3 regions of the Lentzea sp. HUAS TT2 genome follow, and region 2 is predicted to be linked to each of the others. Evidence: riboswitches for the same ligand, from Rfam matches in the RefSeq annotation. Region 2 holds a riboswitch; each other region holds the start of a gene.
What was found. A riboswitch is a leader RNA that binds a small molecule or an ion and turns the genes downstream of it on or off. The one in region 2 is predicted to bind S-adenosylmethionine.

Region 1 (5,330 bases), 3.6 Mb from region 2:
CGGTGGCCGACAGGGAGCGCACGTAGGCCGACGAGCCGCGCAGGCCGAGTTCCTCGGCGCCCCACCAGCCGAACCGCACGTGCTTGGTGGGCTGGAAGTTCGTGGCCTTCATCTGGAGAGCGACCTCCAGGATCGACGCGGAGCCCGTGCCGTTGTCGTTGATGCCGGGGCCTGCCGTGACGCTGTCGAGGTGGCCACCCAGCATGATGACGTTGTTCGCGTCGCCGCCGGGGTAGTCGGCGATCAGGTTGTAGCCGGTGGCGCCGCCGTAGGTGAACGACTGCACGCGGGTGGTGAAGCCGGCCGCGTCGAGCTTGCTCTTCACCCAGTTGACCGAGGCCAGGTACCCCGGACGTCCGTGAGCGCGGTTGCCGCCGTTGGCACTCGCGATCGACTGGAACTGGTTGAGGTGTGCTTGGACGTTCGCGACGCTGATGTTCGGTGCTGCCAAGGCCGCAGGAGCGGCCGCTTGCGCCGTGGTCGCTCCGGTCACCATCAAGGCGGCCGCCAGCGCGATCAGGATCCTCATGGTTCAACTCCGTGCAGGGTTAGGGATTGAGCCACTGATCAACATGCTCCACCGCGCATGAGCCCGGTAGAGGCGATCGTCGGATTCGTCGGAATCGGTGGTGATCAACCAGAATGGTCCAGGTGGGTGACGTCACGGTCGTTCTTGGCATCGGCGCGGCCGTACTGCTGATCTCCGTGATCGCGGTGCGGGTGTCGACCCGCCTCGGCCTGCCCTCACTTCTGCTCTACCTCGGCATCGGCGTGGTCCTCGGCGAGTCCGTCGTCGGCATCAACTTCGACGACGCCGACCTCACGCAGTCCCTCGGCATCGCGGCGCTCGTGCTGATCCTCACCGAGGGCGGGATCACGACCCGGTGGAGCGCGGTGAAGTCCTCGCTGTGGCTGGGCGTCGCGCTGTCCACGGTCGCCGTCGCGGTGAGCGTCGCCGTGACCGGGACGGCGTTGCACTTCCTGCTGGGCCTCGACTGGCGGATGGCGTTGCTGTGGGGAGCGGTGCTGTCGTCCACCGACGCGGCCGCCGTCTTCAGCGTCCTGCGCTCGTTAGGTGTCGGCGCGCGGCTCACGGGTGCGCTCGAACTGGAGTCCGGTCTCAACGACGCGCCGGTCTTCATCGCCGTGGTGCTGCTGGCCTCCTCGGACCAGATCTCCTGGACCGCGCCGCTGCTGGTGATCTACGAACTGGGTGCGGGCGCGCTCGTCGGCGTCGTGCTCGGCTATCTCGGTGGAGCCGGACTGAGACGCGCGGCGCTGCCCTCCACCGGTCTGTACCCGCTCGCCACGGTGGCGGTGTGCGTGATGGCCTACACGGCCGGCGATCTCGTGCACGCCTCCGGATTCCTCGCCACGTACGTCGCCGCGCTGGTCCTCGGCAACGCCCGCCTGCCGCACCGCGCCGACACCCTCTCGTTCGCGGAAGGCCTCGGCTGGCTCGCCCAGATCGGGCTCTTCGTCCTGCTCGGCCTCTACGCCTCGCCGTCGCGACTGCTCGACGTGCTGTTCCCCGCGCTGGTCGCGGGTGTGGTGCTGACGTTCGTCGGCCGGCCGTTGTCGGTGGTCCTCGCCTCGCTGCCGTTCAAGGTGCCGTGGCGGGAACAGGCGTTCCTCTCCTGGTCCGGGCTGCGCGGCGCCGTGCCGATCGTGTTCGCGCTGATCCCGTTGATCCAGGGGGTCGAGGGCGCCCGCGAACTGGTCGACGTGGTGTTCGTGCTGGTCGTCGTGCTGACGGTGGTGCAGGGCACGACGCTGCCGTTCCTCGCGCGGCGCCTCGGGCTCGTGAAGACGGGGGAGGCGCAGGAGGTCCAGGTCGACTCCTCGCCGCTCGACGAGCTCGGTGCCGAACTGCTGCAGGTGCACATCCAGCGCGGGTCGAAGCTGCACGGCGTCTACATGACCGAGCTGCGGCTGCCCGTCGGCGCCACAGTGAGCCTCGTGGTGCGCTCGGGAAAGAGTTTCACGCCACAACCGACGACCCGGCTGCAGACCGACGACCAGTTGCTCATCGTCACCACCGAAGAGGCGCGCGATGCCGCTGAGCGGCGGGTTCGTGCCGTCGACAGGGCCGGTCGTTACGCCCGGTGGAAGGGCGAGACCGGCGATTAGTCGGTCGCCGACGCTTCCCAGCATGTGAATCGGGTGTCGACGGACGCGTCACCCTCCGCTAACGTCGTCGGCAGGTCATGAGAGCCAGCGTCAAGCCCAAGCTTGCTGGCCGGCAACCCTCCAACCGCGGTGGGGTGCCCTTGGTGAGGACCTGGTCCGGCGCGTGGGGCGCCGGTCAAGCGCGGGCCTTCGCACGACGGGGCCCCTGGCCTCGGAGGCACCTCGATGACGCTCGCGATCACCCCCGGCACCGCTACCGCTGTTCCTGCTGTCGTCGGCGCTGACCTGAGGGTTCCGCTCGTCACCGGAGAGCGCGTCACCTACGCCAACCTCGACCACGCGGCATCGGCGCCCTGTCTTCAGGAGGTGCGCGACGCCGTCGACGAGCTGCTGCCCTGGTACGCCAGCGTGCACCGCGGCGCCGGGTTCGCCTCGCAGGTCTCCACCCGCGTCTACGAGCAGGCCCGCGACCGCATCCGCCGGTTCGTCGGGGCGCACTCCTCCGACGCCGTCGTCTTCACCCGCAACACCACCGATTCGCTGAACCTGTTGGCGCGCAGCGTTCCCAAGAACACCGCCGTCGTCCTGTTCGACAGCGAGCACCACGCGGCCCTGCTGCCGTGGCGCGGGCCGAACGTTCAGCGCATCGCTGCCCCGTCTTCGTCCGGTGCTGCGCTCGTCGCACTGGACCGGGCCCTCGCCGCCGCCCCGGTCGGCCCTCGGCTCGTGATCGTCACCGGGGCGTCCAACGTCACGGGGGAGCTGTGGCCGGTCGCCGAGCTCGCGAAGGTCGCCCGCCGCCACGGCGCGCGGATCGCGCTCGACGCGGCCCAGCTCGCCCCGCACCGCCCGATCAACGCCCGTGAGCTGGGTGTCGACTACATCGCGTTCTCCGGCCACAAGATCTACGCGCCGTTCGGCGCCGGTGTGCTGGTCGGCCGCGCGGACTGGCTGCAGCAGGCCCAGCCGTACCTGGTCGGCGGCGGTGCCACGTCGAAGGTGACCGACCACGGCGACCGCCTCGGTGTGGCCTGGTCCGCGGTGCCCGAGCGGCACGAGGCCGGCAGCCCGAACGTCGTCGGCGTGCACGCGCTGGCCGCGGCCTGCGAGATCCTGTCGCGGCACTGGGAGCAGACCGTCGCGCACGAGCAGGAGCTGCTGGCGCGCCTGCAGGACGGGCTGCGCACCGTCCCCGGCTTCCGCGAGCTCTCGATCCTGACCGACGCGGACAAGGTCGGTGTCGTGAGCTTCACGATCTCCGGCTTCGACGCGGGCTTCCTCGCGGCGGCGCTGTCCGCCGAGTACGGCATCGGCGTGCGCGACGGGGCGTTCTGCGCCCACGTGATCGTGGGCCGCCTCGTCAAGCAGGCCGGATCGCACGAGGAACGCGCCGTGCGCGCGTCGATCGGCCTCGGCACGACCGCCGAGCACGTGGACCGTTTGGTCGCCGCGCTGCGCACTCTCGTCACCGAAGGTCCGAAGTGGACCTACGAGCAGCGCGACGGCCGGTGGGTTCCGCAGGACGACAACCGAACCCTGCCGCCGTTCCTCGCGTAGTCCCTGTAGTGGACAATGACCTGGTGAGTGACGAGTCCAAGGCTGCGGAGAAGCTCTCCGGCGATGTCGCTGACAAGCCGGTGGAAGCGCAGGTCAGCGAGCCGGAGACGGTCGCTGTGCCCACGCTCGACGAGCCTGGCGCGGAGAAGAAGTCCGAGGAGGAGCCGGAGGAGTCCGAGGCGAAGTCCGAGGACGACGACGAGTTCTCCATCTCGGGCTCGATCTCCGGTTCGCTGCCGGAGCCGAAGACGAAGATCCTCGCGCTGCTCGCGGGCGGCGTGCTGGCCCTGGACGTGCTCACCAAGGTCGTGTCCGTGGCGTTCCTCGAGGGTGCCGACCCGATCAAGCTGTTCGGCGGCGTGCTCTACCTGACGTTCGTGCGCAACCCCGGCGCCGCGTTCGGCCTGGCCGAGGGGCAGACGTGGATCCTGGCGCTGATCGCGCTGGGCGTCGCGGGGTTCATCTTCTGGATCTCGCGCAACCTCCGCTCCGAGCGGTGGGCCGTCGGTCTGGGCCTGGTGCTCGGAGGCGCTGTCGGCAACCTGGCCGACCGCCTCTTCCGCGAGCCGGGCCCGATGCGCGGCCACGTGGTCGACTTCCTGTCGCTGTTCGACCCGTACGGCCAGGTGTGGCCCGTTTTCAACGTCGCGGACATGGCGATCGTGGGCGGTGGCGCGACGATCATCATCCTGGCGCTCCTGCAGCACGACTACGACGGGACCGTCCACAAGGAAGACCCCGTGCCCCTCGTGGAGACGGACGGTCTGGCGGAACCGAAGTAGCTGCTCCTGGTAGGTTCAGCGGGTTCTGCAAGGAGAAGAAGGTCGAGGCCCCCCGCGTGAGCGGATACCGAACGCTGCCGATTCCCGACGGTCTGGACGGCATGCGCGTCGACGCCGGCCTCGCGAAGCTGCTCGGCCTGTCCCGCACCGTCATCGCGGCGATCACCGACGCCGACGAGGTGCTGATCGACGGCCGTGTCGTCGGCAAGTCCGACCGGCTGATCGCCGGATCGATGCTCGAGATCACCCTGCCTGCCCCGCCGCAGCCGGTCACCGTCCAGGCGATCCCCGTCGAGGGCCTGATCATCATCCACGAGGACGACGACATCATCGTCGTGGACAAGCCCGTCGGTGTCGCCGTGCACCCGTCGCCCGGCTGGACCGGCCCGACCGTCGTGGGCGGGCTCGCCGCCGCCGGTCACCGGGTCGCCACGTCCGGTGCCGCCGAGCGCCAGGGCGTCGTGCACCGGCTCGACGTCGGCACGACCGGCGTGATGGTGGTCGCGAAGTCCGAGTCCGCGTACTCGGCCTTGAAGCACGCCTTCAAGGAGCGGACCGTCGACAAGGTCTACCACGCGGTCGTGCAGGGCCACCCGGACCCGATCAAGGGCACCATCGACGCGCCCATCGACCGGCACCCCAAGCACGACTACAAGTTCGCCGTGATGCAGGACGGCAAGCCGTCGATCACGCACTACGAGGTGATCGAGGCGTTCCGCGCGGCGTCGTTCGTCGAGGTGCACCTGGAGACCGGGCGCACGCACCAGATCCGCGTGCACTTCTCGGCGCTGCACCACCCGTGCGTGGGCGACCTGACGTACGGGGCCGACCCGACGCTGGCCAAGCGTCTCGGCGTGACGC
Region 2 (5,330 bases):
ACCGAGCAGATGGTGCCGCGCATCGTGGACGAGTTCCGAACAGCCGGCCTCTCCCACCTGCTGGCCGTGAGCGGCGCGAATCTAGCCATCGTGTGCGGCGCGGTCTACCTCCTGACGAGGCGACTAGGCCCACGTCCGGCGGCGCTGTCAGCCATGGCGGCGTTGGTCGGGTTCGTCATCCTGGCCGGGCCGGAGCCGAGTGTGCTCAGGGCTGCCGTCATGGGTGGTGTCGCGTTGCTGGGGTTGGTGCTGGGCCGGCAACGGTCCGCGGTGCCGAGCCTTGCGACGGCTGTGCTCGTCCTGGTGCTGCACGATCCAGCGCTCGGCGGTGATCCGGGGTTCGCGTTGTCCGTGGTGGCGACGGCGGCGTTGGTGCTCGTCGCGCCGAGGTGGGCACGGGCGCTCAAACGGCGTGGCGTGCCGAACGGGCTGGCTGAGGCGATCGTCGTGCCGATGGCCGCGAGTCTGGCCACGGCTCCGGTGGTGGCAGGGCTTTCCGGGCAGGTGAGCCTGGTGTCGGTGCTGGCCAACCTCATAACCGGGCCGGTGGTCGCGCCGGCGACGGTGCTGGGGGTGGTGGCGGCGGCCGTTGCGCCGCTGTCGCCTCGGGTGGCCGAGGTTGTCACGCATGTTGCCGGCCCTGCGGTTGGTTGGCTGATCCAGGTTGGGCGGCGGGCGTCGGCCGTGCCTGGTGCGGCGGTCGGCTGGCCTGATGGCTGGGTCGGGGCGATCGCGCTGACGGCGGTCACTGTGGTGGTCGTGTTGTTGTTGCGGTTCAAGAAGACGCGGACGTTGATCGTCGCGGTGCTCGTCGGCGGGTTCGTGGTGCTGGTGCCCATGAGGGTTGTGGCGCCAACCTGGCCGCCCGACGGGTGGAAGGTCATCACCTGTGACGTGGGGCAGGGCGATGCGCTGGTGCTCGCGACCGATGATCCCGAGACGGCGGTGCTGGTCGACACCGGGCCCGATCCCGGCGCGGTGGACCGGTGCCTGAAGACGTTGGGGATCAAGAAGATTCCGCTGGTGGTGTTGACGCACCTGCACGCGGATCACGTCGGCGGTCTTGGCGCCGTGCTCACCGGGCGTGCGGTGGGGGCGGTGGCGGTCGGGCCGCTCAAGGAGCCCGCGTGGGCGTGGAGGGAGGTCGGCGAACGGGCTCGCGCGCAGAACGTGCGGGTCGTGGAGCCGAAGGCGGGCGAGCGGTTCGCCTTGCCTGGACTGGAGTTGGAGGTGATGGGACCTCGGCGGGCGCCGGTCGTCGCGGCCGAGAACACGACGGTGAACGACTACTCGCTCGTGCTCAGGGCGCACACGAGGGCGGGCCGGGTGTTGCTCACCGGTGACGTCGAACTGGCCGGCCAGGCGGCGTTGCTGGGGGAGCGGGACCTGAGCGCCGAGGTGCTCAAGGTGCCGCACCACGGGTCGCGGTACTCGCTGCCCGCGTTCCTCAAGGCCGTGCGGCCTCGGGTGGCGCTGGTGAGCGTCGGCACGGGGAACAGGTACGGGCACCCGAGTCCGCACGTCATCGACGTGTTGCGGACGGGAGGTGCGTTGGTGTTGCGCACGGACATGGATGGCGACCTGGCGGTGTTGCCGGGAAACCGAATCGTACGAAGGAGAAGAGATGGTCTGGGTCAGGTTGTTCAACGCGCGCTACCCGATTGCCGGTGGCACGCCAGGGCTCGCTTGGGCGCTGTGGCAGACGAACTACTCGGCGACGCCGTGGCCGCACGACGAGCTCAAGCCCGATTTCGGTTACTACATCTGCGAAACGCTCGAAGACGGCACCCGCGCTGTCACCTACAAAGCGGTGATCACGCACGTGCTGCCGCAGACGAAGGCGGCGACACCGGAGGAGGCGTTCGACCTCGTCGCGGAGCACGTGTTCGACGACGAGCTGCGGATCGCGCCGGACGTGTGGCACGACTACCACTACAACGCGCTCAAGGCGGAAGCCCCGTGGCCGCAACGGATCGTGGCGTGGCGCGCGGTCGTGGAACGGGTCGGGCCGCACGTGGTGGACGGCCTGCAACGGTTCCCGCGCACGGGCTGGCTCAAGACGGACGCGATCTCCCTGTGAGCCAAGGAGATCGCGTCCGGAGGGAGGTGCTCAGCCCAGTGCCTTGATGACGGCCTCGGCCGACGGCGGCACCGTCGCGCGCGGGCCGATCGTGTCGCCGAGTGCGTCGAGGGTCTTGAGGCCGTCGCCGGTGATCAGCAGCACGGTCTCGGCGTCGGGGTCGAGCTGGCCCGACTCGAACAGCTTCTTCGCCGTCGCGACGGTCACGCCGCCGGCGGTCTCGGCGAAGATGCCCTCGGTGCGGGCGAGCAGCTTGATGCCCTCGACGACCTCTTCGTCGGTGACGTCGTCGATGGCGCCGTTGGTGCGGCGGACCGCGTCGAGCACGTACGGGCCGTCGGCCGGGGCGCCGATCGCCAGCGAGCGGGCGATGGTGTCCGGGCGGACCGGGCGGATGACGTCGTGGCCGGCCTTGAAGGCGGCCGAGATCGGGGAGCAGCCGGTGGCCTGCGCGCCGAACACCTTGTACGGCGTGGCTTCCACGAGGTCCAGCTGGCCGAGCTCGCGGAACGCCTTGTCGACCTTGGTGAGCTGCGAGCCGGAGGCGATCGGCACGACGATCTGGTCGGGCAGGCGCCAGCCGAGCTGTTCGGCGACCTCGTAGCCGAGCGTCTTCGAGCCTTCCGCGTAGTACGGGCGGACGTTGACGTTCACGAACGCCCAGTCCTCGTTCTCCGCGGCGAGTTCCTGGGCGAGGCGGTTCACGTCGTCGTAGTTGCCGTCGACGGCGATCAGGGCACCGTCGTAGACGGCGCTCATGAGGATCTTGGCGCGCTCGAGGTTGGAGGGCACGAGAACGACGGACTTCCAGCCCGCGCGGGCGGCGGCCGCGGCGACGGCGTTCGCCAGGTTGCCGGTGGACGGGCAGGCCAGCACCTTGAAGCCGAGCTCGCGGGCCGCGGCGAGCGCTACGCCGACGACGCGGTCCTTGAACGAGTGGGTGGGGTTGCCGGTGTCGTCCTTCACCCAGATCTTGCGGACGCCGAGGGCCTTGGCGAGGTTGTGCGCCTCGACCAGGCGGGTGCCGCCGGGGTCGGTGTTCGGGTGCTGTTCCACAGTGGACGGAACAGGGAGAAGGCCGCGGTAGCGCCAGATCGACCTGGGGCCGGCCTCGATGTCCTCGCGCCGGATCTTCCCGAAGTCGTAGGCCACTTCCAGCGGCCCGAAACACTCGAGACAGGCGTACTCAGGAGCGAGAGGGGTTTCATTTCCGCACTCACGGCACAGCAGTGCGCGGGCGGGGCCGAGGTCGAAGGTGGTGCTCGTCGGCACAGAGACAGCAGTCATCGCGAGGTATCTCCTCATCTTTCCCGCGAAATCGAACGGGTCGGAATTGGCACCGTGATCGTCGTGTGCGCACAGTTCTGCGCATAGCGGTGACGCCGGTTGCCGGGGCTTCGTCGGGCCGTTCCCTCTGCCCCTCTGGATGAGCGGTGTTCAGTTGTGGCCACCAACCTACGGCACCGGTCCGTTGGTCGGCCACAAACGTCCACGATTCGAGACGTGGGAAGATGCCGGTCGTGAGCGCACCGGAGTCACTGCACCTCGTCGTCGGCGAAGAGGAGTTGCTGGTCGAACGGGCTGTTCGGGCGGCTCTCGAGGCTGCCCGCGAGGTCGACCCGACGGCCGATCTGACCCGCGTCCAGGTGACTGATCTCACGGCTCCGGAGCTGGCCGAACTGGTCAGTCCGTCGCTGTTCGCGGAGGGTCGCGTGATCGTCCTGCAGAACGGGCAGGACATCAGCAAGGAGGTCGCCGACACGGTGCTCTCCTACGTGAAGTCGCCCGCGGACGGGGTCACGCTCGTCGTCCTGCACACGGGCGGTGGCCGCAGCAAGGCGGCCAAGGACCTGCCGGGGCAGCTGAAGAAGGCCGGTGCCGCGGTCACGGAGTGCGCCAAGATCACCAAGTCCGGTGAGCGCGAGGCGTTCGTGCGCAACGAGGTGCGGCAGGCGGGCGGCAAGATCGACTCGGAGGCCGTCGCCACGCTCATCGACGCGGTGGGCACGAACCTGCGTGAGCTCGCCGCGGCCGCGTCGCAGCTCGTCTCCGACACCGACGGCAAGGTGACGGTGGAGGAGATCCGCCGCTACCACCAGGGCAAGGCCGAGGTGACGGGGTTCGCCGTCGCGGAGAAGGCCGTCACGGGTGACCGGGCTGGCGCCATGGAGGCGTTGCGCTGGGCCATGCAGCTCGGTGTGCCGCACGTGCTGGTCGCGGACGCGCTGGCGGACGCGGTGCGCACGGTCGCGCGGGTGTCCGCGGTGGGGCGCGCCGACCCGTTCAGCCTGGCCGGGCCGCTGGGCATGCCGCCGTGGAAGATCAAGAAGGCGCAGGCCCAGGCCCGCGGCTGGGACCAGTCGGGGCTCGCCGACGCGATGCAGGTGGTCGCGGGGCTCAACGCCGACGTGAAGGGCGTGGCGGCCGACGCCGGCTACGCGCTGGAGCGTGCCGTGCTCCGGATCGTGGCCGCGCACAGCCGCCGCTGACCACGGCCGCTGATCACTGCGGGCGAGGGATCCCGATCAGGTACTGGGCTCCCGTGAAGCCGGGTTCGACGCCGATCGTCCACGTGAACGACTCGGTGCCGTTCATGCCGTCGACCATCCTCTGTAGTTCCGCACGTCCGTACATGCGCAGGAACGACACGACGCTGTCCCAGAACATCATGAACGGCAGCACCGGCACGACGTAGGTGAGCGCCAGCCGCAGCAGGTAGCGCGGCAGGGGATTGCGCTGGAACGGCGCCGCCAGCAGCACGGCCAGCGTGAGGAAGAACGGGAACACCAGCACGTAGAGCCACGACCGCTTGGTGTCGACGACGACGATCGGCTGCCGGGTGTCGACGGCGTTCTGCAGCATGCGCGTGGCCAGTTCAGGCGGGAAGTGGTGGAAGGCGCCGTAGATCGTCCGCGTGCCTTCCAGCCGGCAGTCGGTGGCGTCGACGGACGACGGCACGTGGTCCACCGAGCAGCACGGGTCCGGCAGTCGTCGCCGGTTGCCCGCGGCGACACGTTCGAAGGCGGGCACGTTCGGCACCAGGTCCGTCAGCGTGACCTGGGTGTGGACACCCGAGGCGTGCAGCCGCCGCTGGATCAGCGGCACCGGCCCGCCCGACCCCGCGCAGAGGTCGACGATCCGGTGGTCCGCGCCCGACCGCAGCGCCAGCGCCAACGGCCGTGAGTACTCCCGCGCGGCGTCCGTCAGCCGGTAGATGGTCGTGATCGACTCGGTGTGCAGGGTCCGCAGC
Region 3 (5,330 bases), 1.0 Mb from region 2:
CTGATCCGTCTCATCAACGCCGAGACGACGATCATGCCGCCCCTCGTCCTCCCGTCGGAGGAAGAGGAACTCAGGGACCCGCAGGTCCTCGTCAAGGCCGCCTCGACGTGGAAGCGCCGTTTCCTCAAGGGCACCGTCGCCGCGGTCCTGGTGTCGATCTCCGGTGGCGGCGTGACCGCCATGGCGATGGACAAGTCGCTGACCGTCGAGGTCGACGGCGCGCTGCAGACCGTCCACTCGTACGAGGGCACGGTCGGCGACGTCCTGGCGGAGGAAGGCATCGTCGTCGGTGAGCACGACGCCCTGTCCCCGTCGCTGAACGCCCCGATCTCCGACGGCGGCAAGATCAGCCTCGACCGCGGCCGCCTGCTCAAGATGAGCGTCGACGGCCAGGCCCGCGAGGACTGGGTCCGCTCCGTCACCGTCGAGGAGGCCGCCAAGCAGCTCGGCGTGCCGCTCGAAGGCGCGTGGATGTCCGCCAACGGCTCGCACGCCGTGCCTCTCGAAGGCATGAGCGTCGAGGTCAAGACCCGCAAGAACATCAAGCTCTTCGACGGCGCGAACCCGGTCCGCGAGGTCCAGACGACCGCACTGACCGTCGACGAGCTGCTCAAGAGCGAGAACCTCGCCCTCGGCCCCGAGGACGCGGTCGCCTCCGGCGCGGACGTCAAGCTCGCGACCGGCGCCGAGGTCTACATCTCGCGCACCGGCGTCACGGTCATCAACGTGAACGAGCCCGTCGCCCCGCCGGTCGAGAAGACCAACGACCCGAACATGACCGGTGGCCAGCAGGTCGTCACCGACCCCGGCACCCCGGGCGAGCAGACCTCCACGTACCGCGTCACGGTGAAGAACGGCAAGGAGATCAGCCGCGAGAAGATCGGCGGCAAGATCACCAAGGAGCCGAAGCCCAAGAAGATCACCGTGGGCACCAAGCCCATCCCGGACGGCGAAGTCTGGGACCGTCTCGCCAAGTGCGAGGCAGGCGGCAACTGGGCCATCAACACCGGCAACGGCTACTACGGCGGCCTCCAGTTCTCGGCCAGCACCTGGGCCTCGAACGGCGGCACCGCCTACGCGGCGCTGCCGCACCAGGCGACCCGCGAACAGCAGATCGCGACCGCCACCAAGCTGCGCGACCGCGCGGGCGGCACGTACAGCGCGTGGCCGGGCTGCCGCGCGAAGCTCGGCCTGCCGTAAACACTCTCCGTCCCCTGACTGAGGCCGCCCGTGGTTCGCCACGGGCGGCCTTCGTCGTTGCGGTGGGATCGGGCGCTCCGGGCGAGGGTGGAGGAGCGGGCAGAGAACGGTGACCACCCCGCTGGAACCGCGACGAGCCAACGCAAGCCGACCTCGCGGTCCCATTCGCACGGTCCCAGCCCACCTCTCCACCACCAGGCCTGCGAGAATGCACCGGTGAGCCTGCTGGGTCCTGCCGAAGTCCGCCGTCTAGCCGCCGAGCTGGACATCCGCCCGACCAAAAAACTGGGCCAGAACTTCGTCCACGACCCCAACACCGTCCGCAAGATCGTGGCCGCGGCCGGACTCACACCAGACGACGTGGTCCTGGAGGTAGGCCCAGGCCTGGGCTCCCTGACCCTCGCCCTGCTCCCCAACGCCAGCCAGGTGATCGCGGTGGAGATCGACCCGCCTCTGGCCGACCGCCTACCGCAGACCGTCACCGAGATGGATCCGGAGAACGCGGGCAAGCTCAAAGTCGTCCTCAAGGACGCCATGAAAGTCACCCAAGAAGACCTGCCGGCCCCACCCACCGCAATCGTCGCGAACCTGCCGTACAACGTCGCGGTCCCGGTGGTGCTGCACCTGTTGGCCGAACTGCCGAGCCTCCAGAAGGGTCTCGTCATGGTCCAGGCCGAGGTGGCCGACCGGATGGCGGCGAAGCCCGGCAGCAAGATCTACGGCGTGCCCAGCGTGAAGCTCGCCTGGTACGCGGAGTCGAAGAAGGCCGGGGCGATCGGCAAGAACGTCTTCTGGCCCGCGCCCAACGTCGACTCGGGTCTGGTGTGGTTCCAGCGTCACGAAAAGCCGCTGTCCACTGTGGATCGCAAGAGGCTCTTCGCGATCGTGGACGCCGCGTTCGCGCAACGCCGCAAGACGCTCAGGGCCGCGCTCAAGGGCTGGGCCGGCAACCCCGGGAACATCGACGAACTGCTCGCGAAGGCTCAAGTCGATCCTCAGCTGAGGGGCGAGCAGTTGAGCGTGATCGACTTCATCCGGATCGCCGAGGTCTAGGCCGGGGATCCTTCGGCCAACAGTGTGATCTGTCGAACGAATCGGATTCTGGCTTGCGCAACCGAACGTCCGTCCGGTTGACTGCTACTTGCCATCCGGAGCGACTGAGAGACCTGGCTCTACGACGTCGCAGCAACCACCCGCTGGATGCGGGCAGGTGCTAACGCCAGGACCGATGGAGGAGCACCATGGGTACCGTGCGAATGCTGACGCGCCGTCGAGTCATCGACCAGTGCCGTCGCTCGTCTTCTGCATGTCGTCGCCACCTCGTCTAAGGCGCCTTCTTCCAAGAGTCCTTTGACGCGCACTCAGTCAACGAGTGGCGCACACACCTGAGCAGAACTCCGACCGCGCACGTCCGCCCGAAAACGGACAGTGTGCCGTCGCGCGCAGCCGTGGAGCAGACGTGATCACTGTCGAAAACCTCACCAAGTCCTTCCAGGGCGTCAGTGCCCTCAACGGCGTGACCCTCGACGTCGAGGCCGGCACCGTGCTCGGTGTCGTCGGCCCGAGCGGGGCCGGCAAGTCGACGCTCGCCCGTTGCGTCGCGCTGCTGGAGCGTCCCGACTCCGGGGCGATCCGCGTCGACGGCACCGACATCACCAGCCTCGACGGGTCGGCCCTGCGGGCTGCTCGTCGGCAGATCGGCGTTGTGCCGCAAGGGGATTCGCTTCTCCGGCAGCGCACGGCGGCCGGCAACATCGCGCTGCCGCTGGAGTCCGCCGGCATTCCCGGACCGCAGCGCCGCACCCGTGTCGGTGAGCTGCTGGACCTCGTCGGGCTGACCGACAAGGCCGCCTCCTACCCCGACCAGCTGTCCGGCGGGCAGCGTCAGCGCATCGCCGTGGCGCGCGCTCTCGCCGCCAACCCCAGCGTCCTGCTCGCCGACGAGCCGACGTCCGCGCTGGACCCGGAGACCACCGGTTCCGTGCTGACCGTGCTCGACCGTGCGCGCGCTGAGCTGGGTGTGACCGTTCTCGTCGTCACACACGACATGGGCGTGGTCCGCAAGATCTGCGATGACGTCGCAGTGCTGGAGCAGGGCCGCGTCGTCGAGCACGGCAAGGTCCTCGACCTGGTCAACAACCCGGCCAGCCGCACGAGCAGCGCGTTGCTGCCCGCCGTCGACCTGAACCCGATCAACGAGAGCAGCTACGACCGCGTCGCGGACGTCGTGCTCGTCGGGTTCGCCGCGGTCGGCGCGTTGCTGCCCGAGGCCGCGCACCGGTTCGGCGTCGAGCTCAACATCGTCGGCGGCGGTCTGACGCGCCTGGGCGAGACCCCGGTCGCACGTTTCCGGCTCGGCTTGAACGGCGAGCGCTCTGACTCCGCACTGGAGTGGATCGGCGAGGCCGGCGGCGCTGTGCAGAGGTCCTTGAAGGGCCCCCAGGGAGTAGCTGCGTGAGGTCTGCAACACCCTGGTCCGACGTTTTCTCGTACCTGCTCGAAGCCACCGGCGAGACGCTGTACATGGTCGGCGTCTCGACCGTCATCGCCACTGTTCTCGGAGTTCCCGTAGGTGTCTGGCTGCAGCTCACCGCCAAGGGCGGGCTGCGGCCGAACGCCGCGGTGCACAGGATCCTGAGCTTCGTCACCGACCTGGGCCGCTCGATGCCGTTCATCGTGCTGCTCGTCGCGCTCACGTCGGTCACCCGCCTCCTCGTAGGCGGCTCCATCGGCAGCACGGCGGTCATCGTGCCGCTGGCCGTGGGAGCGATCCCATTCGTCGGCAGGCTCGTGCAGAACATCCTGTCCGAGGTGCACGTGACCGTGGTCGAGGCCGCGATCACGACCGGCGCCTCGACGTTGCGGATCGTGCGCAGCGTGCTGATCCGCGAGTCGCTGCCCGCGCTGATCAACGCCATCGGCGTCACCGTGATCGCCCTGATCGGGTACTCGGCGATGGCCGGCGTGATCGGTGGCGGCGGCCTCGGCGACCTGGCGATCCGCGAGGGTTACCAGCGCTTCAACGACCGGATCCTGTGGAGCACCGTGGCGTGGCTCGCCGTGCTCACGACCGTGATCCAGTTCGGTTTCACCCGTGCCGCCCGTGCGTCCGACCGGCGCCGGCACGCCTCAGTCTGACCCGTAGCAATCTTCTCAAAAGGAACGCAATGCGTATTCGTGCTGCCCTGATCGCAGTCGCTTTGACCGGTTTGACTGCTCTGTCTGCTTGCTCGTCGGGTGCCAGTGCGTCCGACACGCTGAAGGTCGGCGTCTCGCCGGTCCCGCACGCCCAGATCCTCAAGTACGTGGCCGACAACCTCGCCGCGTCGAAGGGTCTCAAGATCGAGGTCGTCGAGTTCACCGACTACGTGCAGCCGAACACGGCGCTGGTCGACGGGTCGCTCGACGCCAACTACTTCCAGACCGTCCCGTACCTGGAGACGTTCACCAAGGAGAGCGGCGCCAAGGTCGAGTGGGTCCAGCCGGTCCACGTCGAGCCGCTCGGCCTGTACTCGAAGAAGGTCAAGAAGCTCGACGAGCTGCAGTCCGGTGCCAAGATCGCGGTGGCCAACGACGCCACCAACGAGGCGCGCGGCCTGAAGCTGCTGGAGGCGAACGGCCTGATCAAGCTCAAGGCCGTGGACCAGCCGACCGTGCGCGACCTCGCGGAGAACCCCAAGAACCTGCAGTTCGTGCCGCTGGAGGCCGCTCAGTTGCCGCGGTCGCTGGAGGACACCGACGCGTCCGTCATCAACGGCAACTACGCCATCGACGCCGGCCTCAAGCCCGCCACCGACTCGCTCGCGCTGGAGAAGGCCGAGGGCAACCCGAACGCGAACGGCCTGGTCACCCGCACCGAGCTCAAGGACGACAAGCGCGTCAGGGACCTGGCTGAGCTGCTCGGATCGCAGCAGGTCAAGGACTACATCAAGCAGACCTTCAACGGTTCGGTCATCCCGGTCTGAACGTGAGAGTGGCCGGGGGAGGAGTCCGGGACACCAGAACGCCCGTACGCTGACATGGTGCTCGCAGTCGTTCCACCCCCGGTCACAGTTCGCGTCCCGGCCAAGGTCAACCTGCACCTGGCCGTAGGTGACGTGCGCCCGGACGGTTACCACGACCTGGTGACG

Region 1: linked by a shared signal. The riboswitch ahead of ACSHWB_RS04730 (aminotransferase class V-fold PLP-dependent enzyme) and the one ahead of thrC (threonine synthase) in region 2 are both predicted to bind S-adenosylmethionine.
Region 3: linked by a shared signal. The riboswitch ahead of ACSHWB_RS17900 (methionine ABC transporter ATP-binding protein) and the one ahead of thrC (threonine synthase) in region 2 are both predicted to bind S-adenosylmethionine.

What each region holds. Positions count from the first base shown of each region.
Region 1 covers NZ_CP196667.1:935,156-940,485, reverse strand. Annotated here, with positions in the region: gene ACSHWB_RS04740 (M28 family metallopeptidase) at 1-529, opposite strand, end outside; gene ACSHWB_RS04735 (potassium/proton antiporter) at 652-2,130, shown strand; SAM riboswitch class IV at 2,204-2,318, shown strand; gene ACSHWB_RS04730 (aminotransferase class V-fold PLP-dependent enzyme) at 2,356-3,687, shown strand; gene lspA (signal peptidase II) at 3,711-4,469, shown strand; gene ACSHWB_RS04720 (RluA family pseudouridine synthase) at 4,571-5,330, shown strand, end outside.
Region 2 covers NZ_CP196667.1:4,562,384-4,567,713, forward strand. Annotated here, with positions in the region: gene ACSHWB_RS22865 (DNA internalization-related competence protein ComEC/Rec2) at 1-2,127, shown strand, start outside; gene thrC (threonine synthase) at 2,111-3,367, opposite strand; SAM riboswitch class I at 3,379-3,513, opposite strand; gene holA (DNA polymerase III subunit delta) at 3,601-4,569, shown strand; gene ACSHWB_RS22880 (hypothetical protein) at 4,583-5,330, opposite strand, start outside.
Region 3 covers NZ_CP196667.1:3,545,222-3,550,551, forward strand. Annotated here, with positions in the region: gene ACSHWB_RS17890 (transglycosylase family protein) at 1-1,200, shown strand, start outside; gene rsmA (16S rRNA (adenine(1518)-N(6)/adenine(1519)-N(6))-dimethyltransferase RsmA) at 1,423-2,253, shown strand; SAM riboswitch class I at 2,342-2,435, shown strand; gene ACSHWB_RS17900 (methionine ABC transporter ATP-binding protein) at 2,660-3,658, shown strand; gene ACSHWB_RS17905 (methionine ABC transporter permease) at 3,655-4,338, shown strand; gene ACSHWB_RS17910 (MetQ/NlpA family ABC transporter substrate-binding protein) at 4,410-5,165, shown strand; gene ACSHWB_RS17915 (4-(cytidine 5'-diphospho)-2-C-methyl-D-erythritol kinase) at 5,220-5,330, shown strand, end outside.